DNA from 3 places in the Rhizobium sp. BE258 genome. Region 3 is predicted to be linked to each of the others. Evidence: predicted binding sites of a transcription regulator. Region 3 holds the regulator's gene; each other region holds the start of a gene.

Region 1 (5,784 bases), 320 kb from region 3:
ATCGTCCATGTCGTCGGTACGACGGGATGCTCGGATGCCGACGATGCCAAGATCCATGCGGCCGGGCGCCATGCGCGGATCGTCAAATCGGGCAATATGAGCCTCGGCGTCAATCTTCTCAGCGTTTTCATCGAACAGGCAGCGCGGGCACTTTCGCCAGAAGACTGGGATATCGAAGTTCTCGAAATGCACCACAAGCGCAAGGTCGATGCGCCCTCCGGTACCGCGCTGTTGCTCGGGGAAGCCGCTGCAAAGGGCCGCGCAGTCGATCTTAAGACCCAGTCTGTTCGCGTTCGTGACGGCCATACCGGCGCCCGCGAAGCGGGTACGATCGGTTTCGCGACGTTGCGCGGCGGGTCCGTGATCGGCGAACATTCGGTTCTCTTTGCCGGCGAAGGCGAGATCGTCTCGATGTCGCATAGCGCAGCGGACCGTTCGATCTTCGGACGCGGCGCCATCAAGGCGGCGCTCTGGGCGCGCGACAAGAAGCCGGGTTTCTATTCCATGCTCGATGTTCTCGGGCTCTCTTCACAATAATCCCTACGGAGGCAGACTTTTATGAGCGGCACACTCGTTCTCGTTCGGCATGGCCAGAGCGACTGGAACCTGAAGAACCTCTTCACCGGCTGGAAGGATCCCGACCTGACCGAGCTCGGCATTCAGGAAGCCACGACCGGCGGCCAGGCGCTGGCAGACTACGGCATCAAGTTCGACGTCGCCTACACGTCTGCGCTGACCCGCGCGCAGCACACGCTGAAGCTCATCCTCGACAAGGTTGGCCAGCCCGGCCTGCAGACGATCAAGGATCAGGCTCTCAACGAACGTGACTACGGCGATCTTTCCGGCCTCAACAAGGACGATGCCCGGGCCAAGTGGGGCGAGGAGCAGGTCCATATCTGGCGCCGCTCCTACGACGTCCCGCCTCCGGGCGGCGAAAGCCTGCGCGACACGGGCGCCCGCGTCTGGCCTTACTACCTGACGGAAATCCTGCCGCGCGTTCTTCGTGGCGAGAAGGTTCTCGTTGCGGCTCACGGCAACTCGCTGCGTTCGCTGGTCATGGTGCTCGACCACCTGACCCGTGAGCAGGTCCTAGACCTCAATCTCGCGACCGGCGTTCCGATGGTCTACAAGCTGAAGGCCGATTCCACCGTCGCTTCCAAGGAAGTGCTGGGCGACATGTCTGCCGCACACTGAGCCGGATTCACATCGATCAGAAAAGCCGGGCCAAGCGCCCGGCTTTTTTAGTTTTCGATTGTGAACTGTACCCTGTCGGCAGCGAAGCGGGTGATGGAATATTGAACGGGAACGCCGTCGAGATCGGTATTCATCGCCTTGGTGATCAGCAGGATCGCGCCCGGTGTGAGCTCAAGATCGGCGATATCCCCGGCGTCAGCATGCGCGGCGGTGATCTCCGTCGTTGCGCGCACATAGTCCTGCAAGCCAAGCAGCGCGAAGGCCTTGGTGATCGATTCCGTCTTGCGATAGGTTTCGGCGATATCGCCAAAGCGCGCGGCCGGAAACCAGCTCGTCGCCCGTGACACCGGGCGCTTGTCCGCCTCCCTTGTCGTCTCCAGCCTGATGACAGCGTCGCCCGCGCGCATCTTCAGCCAGCGAGCGACCTCCGCATCAGCGGGTTCTGCGGCAGCCGCCAGTAGAAAGCCGCGCGTTTCTCTCGCCTGACCGCTGATACCCGTCGTGAAACGGGTGCGCTTGCTGATCGGGAAGTTCAGCCGTTCCCGACGCTCGATCAGCGTGCCGCGGCCCTGCACGGCGCGGACGATCCCTTCCTGTGCCAGCGCGGCAAGGGCGCTTCGAACCGTATGCCGATTGACGCCGAACTGCTCGGCGAGCATCGTTTCCGGTGGCACCATGCCCGTTTCATCATAGGCACCGCGGGTGATTGCTTCGCGGATTCGATCCGCTATCTGGCGCCATAGCGCCACCCCCGTCTGCCTTTGCACCTGCTTCAGCCCAGCCATTTCACCCCTGCCGTGTCACACGCTTGTCACGTCCCCGATTTAAGCGTAACCATATCTTGTATGGTTGTCTATATCAATAGACATTTCGAAGGATGTGGCGATGAGAGCAGCAGAGAAAATCGAGGCAGCCGACAGCAGGAAAAGAGTGGTCGATCTCCTCGCCCGCTCCGACCTTGCCGAATTGAATGACGCCTGGGAGGCGCTTGCGGACAAACCGGAAGTGCAGGCTGTGCGCGGCCCTGAAACCGGGCTGGTGATGGTTCGCGGCCGTATTGGCGGCGGCGGCTCGCCCTTCAATCTCGGCGAAGTGACGGTCACCCGTGCAACGATCCGGCTGGAAAGCGGGACCGTCGGCCACGGCCAGTCGCTCGGCACCGATCGGAAGAAGGCACGGCTTGCCGCTATCTTCGATGCTCTCTGGCAGGAAGAGGCAAGCAGGGCTTTCGTCGAGGAAAAGCTGCTTCAGCCGATCGCCCGGCACATTGCCGCCGCGGCGCAGCAGAAGGCCGACGAGACGGCCGCGACCCGCGTCGATTTCTTCACCATGGTGCGGGGAGAAGACTGATGGAACTCAAAAGCGATACTTTGACCGGCGGCTTTGCCGAGCCGGTTTTCCAGGCCCAGAGCGTCTTCAAGGCGATGATGGATGCCATGGCCCGCCCCGGCTCTATCCAGACGCTGGCGCCCGATGCTGCTCCGCCGGCCCCTCTTGGCGTAGCGGCCGGTGCAATCGCACTGACGCTCTGCGATCACGACACGCCCGTCTGGCTTTCGCCTGCGCTCAACAAATCTGCGGTGCCGGGCTGGCTGAGCTTTCATACCGGTGCGACCGTCACGACCGAGAAGGCCGAAGCGCGCTTCGCCTTCGTCGACAGCGGCATGGCAGTTTCGTCTTTCGGACTCTTTGCGCCGGGCACGCAGGAATACCCCGACCGCTCGACGACTGTTGTTATCGAGATCGCTTCGCTCGAAGGCGGCAAGACGCTGGCGCTGATGGGACCGGGGATCAAGACCGTGACGGAAATCGCGCCGGCGGGGCTGCCGGAGACATTCATCCGCCTCTGGAACGAGAACCGCACCCTCTTCCCGAGGGGCATCGACATCGTTCTGACGGCGGGCAGCAGTTTCCTCTGCCTGCCGCGCACCACCAAAATTACCGCAACGGAGATGTGAGCAATGTATGTTGCAGTCAAAGGTGGCGAAGCCGCCATCGCCAATGCTCACCGCCTGCTCGCCGACCGCCGCCGCGGCGACCGCTCGCTTCCGGCCATCGGCATCGAGCAGATTGTTGCCCAGCTGGCCCTCGCGGTCGATCGCGTCATGGCCGAAGCCTCGCTCTATGACCGGACGCTAGCGGCACTCGCTGTGCGCCAGTCGCGCGGTGACATGATCGAAGCGATCTTCCTGCTCCGCGCCTACCGTACGACACTGCCGCGCTTTGGTTATTCACAGCCGCTCGACACCAGCCGCATGACCATCGAGCGCCGTATCTCGGCAACCTACAAGGACCTGCCGGGCGGCCAGCTGCTCGGCCCGACCTTCGACTACACGCACCGTCTGCTCGACCCATCGCTTTTGACCGACGAAGCCGTCGAAGAGCCGGCTCAGCGTCAGGCCGAAACCGGCCGTGTCATCCGCGTTTCCGAGATCCTCGGCCAGGAAGGTCTGATCGAGGGTGATGGGGACATGCCCGAGGATCACGAGATCGGCGACCTGACGCGCGAGCCGATGGAATTCCCGATGAGCCGGGATCTGCGGCTGCAGGCACTGGCCCGGGGCGATGAAGGCTTCCTCTTGGCGCTCGGCTACTCGACACAGCGCGGTTACGGTCGCAACCACCCCTTCACTGGTGAAATCCGCATCGGCGAGGTGGAAGTCGAATTCGATGTTCCCGAACTCGGCTTTGCCGTCTCGCTCGGCACGATCCAGGTAACCGAGTGCCAGATGGTCAATCAGTTCAAGGGCTCTGCCAAGGCGCCGCCGCAGTTTACCCGCGGCTACGGTCTGGTCTTCGGCCAGAGCGAGCGCAAGGCGATGTCGATGTCGCTGGTCGATCGTGCGCTGCGCGCCGGTGAACTCGGCGAGGACGTGACGGCACCGGCACAGGACGAAGAATTCGTCATCTCGCATGCCGATAACGTTCAATCGACCGGCTTCGTCGAGCATCTGAAACTGCCACATTACGTCGACTTCCAGGCCGAACTCGATCTCGTGCGCCGCATGCGCCGCGACTTCGAGGCAAGCCGCCGCAACGGCGAAGCAATGAAGGAAGCAGCCGAATGACCGATCTTGCCACCTACAACTTTGCCTACCTTGACGAGCAGACCAAGCGGATGATCCGCCGCGCGATCCTGAAGGCGATCGCCATCCCCGGCTACCAGGTGCCCTTCGCCAGCCGCGAAATGCCGATGCCTTACGGCTGGGGCACCGGCGGCGTGCAGGTCACGGCTTCGATCATCGGCCCCGACGATGTACTCAAGGTCATCGACCAGGGCGCCGACGATACGACCAATGCCGTCTCGATCCGCGCCTTCTTCCAGAAGGTCGCCAATGTGGCGGTCACCACGCATACCAAGGATGCGACGATCATCCAGACGCGCCACCGCATTCCGGAAGAGAAGCTCGGCGCCAATCAGGTGCTAGTCTATCAGGTGCCGATCCCGGAGCCGCTGCGTTTCCTCGAACCGCGCGAGACCGAGACCCGCAAGATGCATGCGCTGGAGGAATATGGCCTCATGCATGTGAAGCTCTACGAGGACATCGCCCATAACGGCCGGATCTCGAAGACCTACGCCTATCCGGTGAAGGTTGCCGGGCGCTATGTTATGGACCCGTCGCCGACCCCGAAGTTCGATAATCCGAAAATGCACATGTCCGATGCGCTGCAGCTCTTCGGCGCCGGTCGCGAAAAGCGCATCTACGCCGTGCCGCCCTATACAGACGTCGTCAGCCTCGACTTCGAGGACTATCCCTTCGAGATCCAGCGCTTCGGCAAGCCCTGCGCGCTCTGCGGCGCCGAGGAAGTCTATCTCGACGAGGTCATTCTCGACGACAAGGGCGGGCGGATGTTCGTCTGCTCCGATACCGACCATTGCGAAGACCGCCGCGAGCACGGCCATGCCGGCGAAATGCTTGCGCCCAAGGAGGCTGCGGAATGACCGACACACCGCTTCTCAAAGTCAACGACGTCTCGAAATTCTACGGCAACCGCATCGGCTGCCGGAACGTGTCCTTCGATCTCTGGCCCGGTGAAGTGCTGGCCATCGTCGGTGAATCCGGCTCCGGCAAGACGACGCTGCTCAACTGCATCTCGACCCGCCTGATGCCGACCACCGGCAGCGTCGAGTATCACATGCGCGACGGCAGCTACCGTGATCTCTACCGCATGAACGAGGCCGAGCGCCGCTTCCTGATGCGCACCGACTGGGGCTTCGTGCACCAGAACCCGGCTGACGGCCTACGCATGACGGTCTCGGCCGGCGCCAATGTCGGCGAACGGCTGATGGCGATCGGCGACCGGCATTACGGCAAGATCCGCTCGACGGCCATCGACTGGCTGGAGCGCGTCGAGATCAATGCCGAGCGCATCGACGACCAGCCGCGCGCCTTCTCGGGCGGGATGCGTCAGCGCCTGCAGATTGCCCGCAATCTGGTGACTGGCCCTCGCCTCGTCTTCATGGACGAGCCGACCGGCGGCCTCGACGTCTCGGTGCAGGCCCGCCTGCTAGATCTGGTCCGTGGTCTCGTCAATGATCTCGGGCTTGCGGCGATCGTCGTCACCCACGACCTCGCGGTCGCGCGCCTG
Region 2 (5,784 bases), on a different contig from region 3:
CCGAGTTGGTCATCACCGCACCCGACATGTCGCGGATGATCGCCGTGACATAGGTGCAGGTATCGATGACGAGCGTCACACCCGCAGCTTCCAGCGCCACGCGCCAGCCGCGATTTTCAAGCTCCGCCAGAACCTCGCGATTGGTGTTGATGTAGATATCGACAGCAGCCTTCCCGCCCGTGAGCAGCGGCATCAGCCGCTCGAACTCGCCGATCGAGAAATGCGGCGTTCCCATGCTGACGGCTGCAAGCGGCGTCCCTTCCGCCACGGTCGAGAGATTGCGGATGGTGTCGCGGATATCGTTGCGGCTGAGCCGGATCGTCTCCTGCGGTTCGACCCCGCCACAGGCCGCCTCCAGCGTCGGCGCCTCCGGCGTCAGACCGACGGCGTGAAACAGCGCGACGGCGCCCGCCGAGGCGGCAACGGCACCGAGCGCCTTCAGGTCGTCCTCTGAACTCTCCTCTGGCAGCCCGCGGATGACGGGGATGCGATCGCCGCAGCGGCGGCCGATGGCGTGACCGGCAGCGACACAGATCGACCCGGCATCCCGCTCACCCTCGGCAAACTCCTCGATATCGACAAGCACGGTCGCCCGCCGGTTTTCGGTGACATGAAGTCCATAATAGGGCGCCCGTCCCGCCAGCGCGCAACAGAGATCGATGAAATCGCCATAGCGGTTTGTGCGGGCGCCGAGCACCGAATTGGCAAAGACGATCGCATTCGATTCCGCCCAGGCGATCTGCGCCCCGAAGCGCGGCCGGAAGATCGTCTGGTAGGGCGCACAGGTGAAGGTCGGGACGCAGCCGAGCTCCTCATGCGCCTTCATCAGCCGCGCACCGTTGCGGCCAAGCGCCTCGTCGCCGCGGAAAAGTTCGGGATGGATGAGATCGACCGAACCGACATTCAGCGTCGTCGGCACGCGAACACGGCCGCCCCAGGACACCATCCGCTCGACGAAATCGAGGCTGACCTCGCCGAGATAGAGACAGCCGTCGATATGGGAAGCCTCAATATCCACCAGTTTTGTGGCGCCGACAGCCTCGGCGAAACGAACGAGAAGCCGCATGGCAAAAGCCGCCGCCTCACCATGGCGGCCGTCGAGCAGGGCTTTGTCATCAGGGGAAAGCTGAAGAGAGGAATGCATGGCGGCGACGCTATCAGGTCGTCTTGCGGGAGAGAAGATGGCTTGCGAATTCGACCAAAGGCGCACTCGACAAAACTGTCACAAACACTATGTCACAAAACCTTCACAATTTCATTTGCCAGTTCGTTTCTTTTCGTTTTGTATGCGGAAAGTTTCGTAACGAAACCGGCCGGTGGGATCGAGGAGGATCTACGCCGGCAGGCCGTGCTCCGTTCAAAACGGCACGGCAGGACACATAGGGAGGAACCATGTCCATTCGTTTCATGGCCGCATCCGCGGCAACCATCACCTTGTCGCTCTCGTTCGCTTCGAGTGCCTTTGCAGTGACCGAACTGCAGTGGTGGCACGCCATGGCGGGCGCCAACAACGAAGTGGTCAACCAGCTCTCCAAGGAATTCAACGAAAGCCAGAAGGACTACAAGATCGTCCCGGTTTTCAAGGGCACCTATCCGGAAGCGCTGAATGCCGGCATCGCCGCCTTCCGCGCCAAGCAGCCGCCCGCGATCCTGCAGGTCTTCGACGCCGGCAGCGGCGTGATGATGGGCGCCGAGGGCGCGATCATGCCGGCAGCCCAGGTTCTCGAAAAGGGCGGCTTCAAGTTCGACAAGTCGGAATACCTGCCCGGCATCGCCGCCTATTATTCGAAGCCCGACGGCACGATGCTGTCCTTCCCCTATAATTCGTCTTCGCCGATCCTCTATTACAACAAGGACACCTTCAAGAAGGCCGGTCTCGACCCGGAAAGCCCGCCGAAGACCTGGCCCGAAGTGTTCGAAGCGGCCAAGAAGATCAAGTCGAGCGGCGCGTCTGCCTGCGGCCTGACCTCGACCTGGCTCACCTGGATCCAGACCGAGAACCTCGCCGCATGGAACAACGTGTCCTACGGCTCCAACGAGAACGGCCTTGCAGGCACCGACGTGAAGCTCGCCTTCAACTCACCGCTCTTCGTCCAGCATTTCCAGGCGATTGCCGATCTCGCCAAGGACGGCACCTTCCGCTACGGCGGCCGCACCTCGGAAGCCAAGCAGCTCTTCACCTCCGGTGAATGCGGCATCATGACGGAATCGTCAGGCGGTCTCGGCGACATCATCAAGACGGGCATGAACTACGGTATCGGCCAGCTGCCCTACTATGAAGGCGAAGGACGTCCGCAGAACACCATCCCCGGCGGCGCCAGCCTCTGGGTCTTCGCCGGCAAGAGCGACGAAGAATACAAGGGCATCGCCCAGTTCTTCCACTTCCTGTCGCAGACCAAGATCCAGGCCCGCCTGCATCAGGTATCCGGCTACATGCCGGTGACCATGGCCGCCTATGAGGACACCAAGAAGTCCGGCTTCTATGAAAAGAACCCGGGCCGCGAAACGCCGATCCTGCAGATGATGGGCAAGGCGCCGACCGAAAACTCCAAGGGTGTGCGTCTCGTCAATCTGCCGCAAGTGCGTGACATCATGAATGAGGAGTTCGAGGCGATGCTGGCCGGCAAGCAGGATGCCAAGGCAGCGCTCGACAAGGCCGTCGAACGCGGCAATGCCGCAATCCAGCAGGCGATCGGCCAGTAAATACCGGCGTTCCCGCCCGCATCCCTTGTGGCTGCGGGCGGCCCTTCATGTCAAGGAGATCGCCGTGCAGCGCGTCGTCTTTCCGAACAAGATCCTTCCCTATTTCCTGGTCGCTCCGCAGATCATCCTCACCGTGGTTTTCTTCTTCTGGCCGGCAAGCCAGGCGCTCTATCAATCGATGCAGCGTGAAGATCCGTTCGGGCTGAAGAGCGGCTTTGTCGGCCTTGCAAACTTTCGCGACGTCTTCGCCGATCCGAATTACCTGAACTCGCTCTATGTCACCGTCGTCTTCAGCGTGCTGACGGCGCTGCTCTCGATGGTCGTGGCGCTGGCCCTGGCGACGGCGGCCGACAAGGTGGTGCGCGGGCAGACCTTCTACCGGACTCTTCTGATCTGGCCCTACGCCGTGGCGCCTGCCGTCGCCGGCATGCTCTGGCTCTTCATGTTCAATCCTGCCATGGGCACCTTCGCCTACATCCTGCGGCGCAACGGCTTCATGTGGGATCCGCTTCTGAACGGCAACCAGGCGATGACGCTGGTCATCGTCGCAGCCGCCTGGAAGCAGATCAGCTACAATTTCCTGTTCTTCGTCGCCGGGCTGCAGGCGATCCCGAAAGCGCTGATCGAGGCCGCCGCCATCGACGGCGCCCGCGGCAGCCGCCGCTTCTGGACCATCGTCTTCCCGCTGCTGGCGCCGACCACCTTCTTCCTGCTCGTTGTCAACACCGTCTATGCCTTCTTCGACACCTTCGGCATCATCCATTCGGTGACCGGCGGCGGCCCGGCCAAGGCGACGGAAACGCTGGTCTACAAGGTCTATAACGACGGCTTCGTGAACCTCAATCTCGGCTCGTCCGCCGCACAATCGGTGATCCTGATGATCATCGTCATCGCGCTGACGGCCTTCCAGCTCCGCTTCGTCGAGAAGCGGGTGCATTATGCGTGAGGGCCTGAAATGATCGAAAAACGCCCCATCGCCAGCCTCATCGGCCATTTGATGCTGATCATCGGCATCATCATCGTCGCCTTCCCGATCTATTACACCTTCATCGCCTCGACGATGACGTCGGCGGAGATCATCAAGCCGCCGATCTCGTTGCTGCCGGGCAGCCACTTCACCGAGAATTACAGCGAGGCGCTGTTTGGCGGTGTCGAGCGCGCCGTCGGCGTCAGCCTCGAACGGCTGCTCTTCAACACCTTCGTGGTGGCGATCCTCATTGCCGTCGGCAAGATCCTGATCTCCTTCCTGTCGGCCTTCGCGGTGGTGTTCTTCCGCTTCCCGCTGCGCATGGTGTTCTTCTGGATGATCTTCGTGACGCTGATGCTGCCGGTCGAGGTGCGCATCCTGCCGACCTACAAGGTGATCGTCGATCTCGGCCTGATCGATACCTACGCGGGGCTGACCCTGCCGCTGATGGCCTCGGCGACCGCGACCTTCCTGTTCCGCCAGTTCTTCCTGACGATCCCAGGCGAATTGCTGGAGGCCGCGCGCATCGACAATGCCGGACCGTTCCGCTTCATGCGCGATATCCTGCTACCGCTGTCGCGCACCAATATCGCGGCCCTCTTCGTCATCCTGTTCATCTATGGCTGGACGCAGTATCTCTGGCCGCTGCTCGTCACCAACGACGCGCAGATGAACACGATCATCATCGGGCTCAGGAAGATGGTGGATTTCACCGACGCGGCAACGCCCTGGAATTTCGTGATGGTGACGGCGATCCTTGCGATCATTCCGCCCATCCTCGTCGTGGTGCTGATGCAGCGCTGGTTTGTCAAAGGTCTTGTGGAGACGGAGAAGTAATGGCCAGGATCACCCTCAACGATGTCCGCAAGACCTATGGCGGCGGCGTCGAAGTCATCAAGGGCGTCTCGCTCGAGATCGCCGACGGCGAACTCCTGGTGCTCGTCGGCCCCTCCGGTTGCGGCAAGTCCACGCTGCTCAGAATGATCGCCGGCCTGGAAGGCATCAGTTCCGGGGAGATCAGCATCGGCGATCGCGTCGTCAACGATCTCGAGCCCTCCGAGCGCGATATCGCCATGGTCTTCCAGAACTATGCGCTCTATCCGCATATGACGGTGCGCCAGAACCTCGCCTACGGCCTGAAGAACCGGAACACGCCAAAGGACGAAATCGAGCGGCGGATCGTCAAGGCGGCGAAATCGCTGGAGATCGAACCCTTCCTGGAGCGCAAGCCGCGCCAGCTTTCGGGCGGCCAGCGCCAGCGCGTCGCCATGGGCCGCGCGATCGTGCGCGAACCGGCAGCCTTCCTGTTCGACGAGCCGCTCTCCAATCTCGATGCGAAACTGCGCGTGCAGATGCGCGTCGAGATCAAGCGGCTGCAGCGGGCATTGGCGACCACCAGCGTTTATGTCACCCACGACCAGATGGAGGCGATGACGCTTGCCGACCGGCTCGTCGTCCTGAACGGCGGCCATATCGAACAGGTCGGGACACCGATCGAGCTCTACGAGAAGCCGGCTACCACCTTCGTCGCCACTTTCATCGGCTCGCCATCGATGAACCTGCTGGAGACCAGCGGCAGCGGCTTTGCGCTCGGCAACGGCGCGACACCCCTGCCCTCCGGCACCGCGACACTCGGCATCCGCCCTGAAGACCTGCATCTCGCCGAACCCGGCAAGCCCGATGCCTTCACGGCCGATGTCCGCGTCGGCGCGGTGGAGCTCGTCGGCGCCGAAAGCTATGTCCACGGCACGCTGCCGAACACCCAGGACATCGTCTTCCGCGTCCCGGGCCGGTCGCAGATCGCCATCGACGCCCGCGTGACGATCGGCGCGGCGCAATCAGCGCTGCATTTCTTCGACGCTGCAGGCAAAAGGATCGGTTGATCCTTCCATCTGATTTTTCTGCGATCCGCGAAGGGCCAGCCGACACCACGGCTGGCCCTTCGCGTTTCGGCCATGCCGGCGCGCCGGAGCTCTGTATTTCGCAACACAAGCAAACGGCTTGCAAAGTGCAATCGGTCGGCGTATTGTAACTTTCATAATGAAAGCTACTAGGTGCCGTCATGCAGAATAAAAGCTTCAAATCCATGCAGTGCCCTATCGCCCGCAGTCTCG
Region 3 (5,784 bases):
AACTCCGTGGTCACCGGGCGAATGCCACCCTCGCCCTGAACCGGCTCGATCAGAATGCCTGCGGTCGCATCGGTGATTGCGGCGCGCACAGCGTCGATATCGCCAAAGGGCACCTGGTCGAAGCCAGGGGCCTTGGGGCCGAAACCTTCGAGATACTTCTCTTGCCCGCCGGCAGCGATCGTCGCCAGCGTACGTCCGTGGAAGGCGCCTTCGAAGGTGATGATATGGAAACGCTCGGGATGGCCCTTCGAATACTGATAGCGGCGTGCGGTCTTGATCGCGCATTCCAGGGCTTCCGCGCCGGAATTGGTGAAGAACACCTTGTCGGCGAAAGTCGCCTCCGTCAGCCGCCTGGCGAGTTGCTCCTGACCGGGGATTTCATAGATGTTGGACAGGTGCCAGACCTTGTCGGCCTGTGCCTTTAGGGTATCCACGACATGCGGATTGCTGTGGCCGACCGAGGTCACGGCAACGCCGGCACCGAAATCCAGATATCGTTCGCCGCTTTCGGTAATCAGCCACACGCCCTCACCTCGCTCGAACCGCAATGGGGCACGAGAATAGGTATCATATAGCGGCGCGGCTTCAGCCATGGCGCGGTCTCCTGTCAGCGTTACGGGCAACCGGACTCCGGCTAAAAAACCAGGTCCGAAAAATTAAAAATGCCGCCTTTCGGCGGCGACTGGCACTATTTACTTTTCGCACTGCAATGTCAACAAAACTGCGGCTTTCGTGGCTTCTGAGAGACGCTCAAGCAATGTCGCGTTTTATCAACAGCTAATGTTGCAGAAATGACTCTCAGGGGAAGCAAGTTGGGGAAAACCCCGAATTCGATTCATCCGGATTCCTGCGACTCTTGTCACGGAGTCAGCCTCACACTAGGTTAAAACTCAATTACTAGACTGCATGCGGCGGAACTAGTCACCAAAATTAGTCAAGCGTTTCTTGTGCCGGATTCGTCCGGGGCAAACAGTGAGGGATTCTGCCTTCGCAACGCTTAAACGGCGGAGACACAGGGCATGAACTGGACAGACGAGCGGGTCGAGAAACTCAAGAAACTGTGGTCCGAAGGGCTGAGCGCGAGCCAGATCGCTGCCCAGCTTGGCGGCGTCAGCCGTAACGCCGTTATCGGCAAGGTTCACCGTCTGGCGCTGCCGGGCCGTGCGAAGGCCGGCGGCAACGCCACGGCTGCCCGCGCTCCCAAGCGTACGGCGGCAGCACCCCGCGCCCCAACCTACGCATCGCGTCTGGCGACGACCCGTACGGTCACCCGCCAGCAGGGCGCGACGATGCTGAAGGAAGAGATCGAGATCGACGTCATGGAGGAGATGGAATACCGTCCCGCCAAGAACGTGATCGTCCCGATTTCCCGCCGTCTCGGCCTGACGGAGCTCACCGAGCGCACCTGCAAGTGGCCGGTCGGCGATCCCTTGAAGGACGATTTCCACTTCTGCGGCTGCGAAAGCCCGGATTCTTCGCCTTACTGCACCTACCACCAGCGCCTGGCCTACCAGCCGGTCAACGAGCGCCGCAGGGCAGCAGCCCGGGCAAACTGAGCCGGGTAAGCACAAACGAAAAACGGGCCTTACGGCCCGTTTTTTTGTGTCTCAATTCCGAAAGCTTCAAGCTTCCATCGAATATCCAGCGCCGCGAACGGTGCGGATGACATCCTGCATGTTGGAGAAATTCAGCGCCTTGCGCAGACGGCCGACATGGACATCGACGGTGCGCTCGTCGACATAGATGTCGTGACCCCAGACGCCATCCAGAAGCTGCGAGCGCGAGAAGACGCGGCCGGGAGAGGCCATCAGGAATTCCAGCAGGCGAAACTCGGTCGGTCCGAGACGGACTTCGCGGGTCTTGCGATGAACGCGGTGCGTCTCGCGGTCGAGTTCGATATCGCCGCATTTCAGCACGGTCGAGAGAACTTCGGGCTTGGCGCGGCGCAGCATCGCCTTGACGCGTGCGACGAGCTCAGGCGTCGAGAACGGCTTGACGACATAGTCGTCGGCACCGGTCGAGAGGCCGCGAACGCGTTCACTTTCCTCGCCGCGTGCCGTCAGCATGATGATCGGCAGGCGCTCGGTCTCCGGGCGCATGCGCAGCCGGCGGCAAAGCTCGATGCCTGATACGCCAGGCAGCATCCAATCAAGGATAAGAAGGTCCGGCGTCCGCTCCTGAAGGCGGATTTCCGCCTCATCGCCGCGCAGGATGGTGTCGACCTCGAAACCTTCGGCTTCGAGATTGTAACGAAGAAGCACGCTCAGTGCTTCTTCGTCTTCAACGACTGCAACTCTCGGGATCATTCTGCTCTGTCTCCTGAGGCCCGGTCCGGATATTATTCCGTGACCGCGCCGACGGTGTTGGCGGTGTCGTCCTTCGGACGCTCGCCCTCCGGCTGGGCGCCGGTCGCCATGTAGTAGATGGTTTCTGCGATGTTGGTGGCGTGGTCGCCGATGCGCTCGATGTTCTTGGCGCAGAACAGAAGATGCGTGCAGCTGGTGATGTTGCGCGGATCTTCCATCATGTAGGTCAGGAGCTCGCGGAACAGCGAGGTGTACATCGCGTCGATTTCCTCGTCGCGCTCGCGGATCGACTTCGCCTTATCGGCAGCGCGCGTCGTGTAGACGTCAAGCACTTCCTTGAGCTGCACGAGAGCCAGTTCCGAGAGATGCTCCAGGCCGCGGCCAAGCTTACGCGGAACGCCGGTGCTCTGCACGGCGATAACGCGCTTGGCGGTGTTCTTGCCGAGATCGCCGACACGCTCGAGGTCAGCGGCGATGCGGATCGAACCCATGATCTCGCGCAGGTCCGACGCCATCGGCTGGCGGCGGGCGATGGTGACGATCGCCTTGTCGTTGATCTCGCGCTCGGCGTGATCGAGGATCACGTCGTCGGAGATGACCTTCTGCGCCAGTGCGCCGTCGCCATTGACCAGCGCGCGCACAGCGTCGGAGACCATCTGTTCCGCCAGACCGCCCATTTCGGAAATGCGGCGGGTCAGGAACTTCAGATCCTCGTCATATGCAGAAAAGATATGTGTCGATGCCATGGGAAATGTCCTTGAGTGTCTCTATCGGAAGTCGTGACGCCAAAGATCAGCCGAAGCGGCCCATGATGTAGTCCTGGGTGCGCGGATCGTCCGGATTGGTGAACATCTTGTCGGTGTCGTTCTCCTCGACGAGGTTGCCGAGGTGGAACATGGCGGTGCGCTGCGAGACGCGGGCCGCCTGCTGCATGGAGTGCGTCACGATGACGATCGTGTAGCTTTCGCGCAGCTCGTGGATCAGCTCCTCGACCTTTGCGGTTGCGATCGGATCGAGCGCCGAGCAGGGTTCGTCCATGAGGATGACCTCAGGCGAGACCGCGACGGCACGGGCGATGCAGAGACGCTGCTGCTGACCGCCGGAGAGGCCGGTGCCGGATTCATGCACGCGGTCCTTGACCTCGTTCCAGAGGCCGGCGCGCTGCAGGCTGGTCTCGACGATCTGGTCCATGTCGGCCTTCGACTTGGCGAGACCGTGGATGCGCGGGCCGTAGGCGACGTTTTCGTAGATCGTCTTCGGGAACGGGTTCGGCTTCTGAAACACCATGCCGACGCGGGCGCGCAATTCGACGACGTCGATATCCGGATCGTAGATATCATCGCCATCGAGCGTGATCTTGCCGGTGACGCGGCAGTTGTCGATCGTGTCGTTCATACGGTTCAGGCTGCGCAGGAAGGTGGACTTGCCGCAGCCGGACGGGCCGATGAGCGCAGTCACTGTATTTTCGCGGATGTTCAGCTTGACGTCGAAGAGAGCGCGCTTTTCGCCGTAATAGACGGAAACGTCCTGGCCGATCATCTTGTAAGGGATGCTGTTCATCTTCTGGTCCAGAGCCTTCTCAACTGCTGCTTCTGTCAACATGTTCATGGGTTTGTACTCCGTTTACCAGCGGCGCTCAAAGCGACGGCGCAAGAGGATGGCTCCGATGTTCATGACGATCAGGAACAGAAGCAGGACGATGATGGCACCCGAGGTACGCTCCACGAAGGCGCGTTCGGCTTCGTTGGCCCACATATAGACCTGGACCGGAAGTGCCGTGGACGGATCGAGCGGCGTGGTCGGGGCATTGGCGACGAAGGCGACCATGCCGATCAGCAGCAGAGGCGCGGTTTCGCCGAGCGCATGAGCCAGGCCGATGATGGTACCGGTCAGGATGCCCGGCATGGCAAGCGGCAGAACGTGGTGGAACACCATCTGCATCTTCGATGCGCCGAGACCGAGAGCGGCCGAGCGGATCGACGGCGGCACGGCACGAAGCGCAGCACGCGTCGCGATGATGATGGTCGGCAGGGTCATCAGCGTCAGCACCAGGCCACCGACCAGCGACGCGGAACGCGGCAGACCCATGAAGTTGATGAAGACGGAGAGGCCGAGCAGACCGTAAACGATCGACGGAACGGCAGCGAGGTTGTTGATGTTGACCTCGATGAGATCGGTCAGCTTGTTCTTCGGCGCGAACTCCTCGAGATAAATCGAGGCGGCGACACCGATCGGCAGAGCAAGAACCAGAACGATCAGCATCAGGTAGAGCGAGCCGATGAGAGCAACGCCGAGCCCTGCCGCTTCCGGACGGCTGGAATTGCCATTGACGAACAGGCCTGTGTTGAACTGCTTGAAGAGAGCACCGCTCGCCTTAAGCTCGTTCATCCAGCCGACCTGCTTGTCGTTCACCTTGCGGTTCTTCTCATCGACAGAGAGATCGATCTGGCCTTTGCTGGCGCTATCGATATTGGCGTCGGCAAGCACCGTGACATTGACCGTCTTGCCGATGATCGACGGGTCGGAAACAACCATGTCGCGCAGCTGGATCGGAGCGCCCTTGGAGAGCATGGCCGAAGCATCGCGGACGTCAGGACGGCTCGAGGCGTTGACATTCAGCTGCTTGACGATGGCGTCACGCAGCAACGCGCCGTAGTTGGCAGAGACGAGGACCGACGGATCGGTCGCACGCTTGTTGCTCGGGTCAATGGTCTTTTCGGTGAATTCCACCGGAAGCGTGATCGCCGTCTGCTGGAAGGCGGTATAGCCCTGGCGGATGACCGTCGAGAGCAGGATCGCCAGGAAGATCAGGCCAAAAGATATGGCAGCGATGCCATAGGCCTGGAAGCGGCGTTCTGCGGCATAGCGGCGCTTGATGCCGATGTCGCGGCGTGCCGGAGCCTTGGAGACAGTGATGCCTGCAACGGGAGAAACAATATTCGTCATTCGTACTGCTCCCGGTATTTGCGCACGATGTAGAGCGCGTAGATATTGAGGCAAAGCGTGATGAAGAAGAGCGTAATGCCGAGCGCGAAGGCAACCAGCGTCTGCGGCGAGGTGAACTCGAGGTCACCCGTCAGCTGATTGACGATCTTGACCGTGACCGTCGTCATCGGCTCGAACGGATTGATCTGGATGCGGGCGGCAACACCGGCCGCAAGCACAACGATCATCGTTTCGCCGATGGCGCGCGATGCGGTCATCAGCAGCGCACCGACGATACCCGGAAGAGCGGCCGGTAGCACGACCTTCTTGATGGTTTCGGAGCGCGTTGCGCCGAGGCCGAGCGAACCGTCACGCAGCGCACGCGGCACGGCGGTGATGATATCGTCGGACAGCGAGGACACGTAAGGGATCAGCATGATGCCCATGACGATACCGGCGGTCAGAACACTCTGTGCCTGGATGAAGTTCGTGTAGTCGCCGGTCAGGAGACCGCTGACCTGCGACGACAGATCGCGCAGGAACGGGCCGACGG

The links. The regulator PhoB, encoded in region 3, activates phosphate uptake and scavenging genes when phosphate is short. The targets are predictions, from matches to a motif close to TGTCATNNANCTGTCAT.
Region 1: a site for PhoB is predicted at 1,993-2,009, ahead of phnF (phosphonate metabolism transcriptional regulator PhnF). Genes of this name have one in related genera too.
Region 2: a site for PhoB is predicted at 1,235-1,251, ahead of ugpB (sn-glycerol-3-phosphate ABC transporter substrate-binding protein UgpB). Genes of this name have one in related genera too.

The regions. Positions count from the first base shown of each region.
Region 1 is NZ_JAVDWL010000002.1:937,049-942,832, forward strand. Features, by position in the region: gene dapB (4-hydroxy-tetrahydrodipicolinate reductase) at 1-537, shown strand, start outside; gene J2X43_RS09945 (2,3-bisphosphoglycerate-dependent phosphoglycerate mutase) at 559-1,194, shown strand; gene phnF (phosphonate metabolism transcriptional regulator PhnF) at 1,242-1,979, opposite strand; gene phnG (phosphonate C-P lyase system protein PhnG) at 2,080-2,544, shown strand; gene phnH (phosphonate C-P lyase system protein PhnH) at 2,544-3,152, shown strand; gene J2X43_RS09965 (carbon-phosphorus lyase complex subunit PhnI) at 3,156-4,262, shown strand; gene J2X43_RS09970 (alpha-D-ribose 1-methylphosphonate 5-phosphate C-P-lyase PhnJ) at 4,259-5,137, shown strand; gene phnK (phosphonate C-P lyase system protein PhnK) at 5,134-5,784, shown strand, end outside.
Region 2 is NZ_JAVDWL010000001.1:435,395-441,178, forward strand. Features, by position in the region: gene J2X43_RS02120 (aconitase X catalytic domain-containing protein) at 1-1,144, opposite strand, end outside; gene ugpB (sn-glycerol-3-phosphate ABC transporter substrate-binding protein UgpB) at 1,393-2,703, shown strand; gene ugpA (sn-glycerol-3-phosphate ABC transporter permease UgpA) at 2,768-3,649, shown strand; gene ugpE (sn-glycerol-3-phosphate ABC transporter permease UgpE) at 3,659-4,507, shown strand; gene J2X43_RS02140 (sn-glycerol-3-phosphate import ATP-binding protein UgpC) at 4,507-5,553, shown strand; gene J2X43_RS02145 (helix-turn-helix domain-containing protein) at 5,733-5,784, shown strand, end outside.
Region 3 is NZ_JAVDWL010000002.1:621,673-627,456, forward strand. Features, by position in the region: gene J2X43_RS08315 (aspartate aminotransferase family protein) at 1-593, opposite strand, end outside; gene J2X43_RS08320 (GcrA family cell cycle regulator) at 1,020-1,556, shown strand; gene phoB (phosphate regulon transcriptional regulator PhoB) at 1,623-2,306, opposite strand; gene phoU (phosphate signaling complex protein PhoU) at 2,339-3,052, opposite strand; gene pstB (phosphate ABC transporter ATP-binding protein PstB) at 3,099-3,914, opposite strand; gene pstA (phosphate ABC transporter permease PstA) at 3,930-5,252, opposite strand; gene pstC (phosphate ABC transporter permease subunit PstC) at 5,249-5,784, opposite strand, start outside.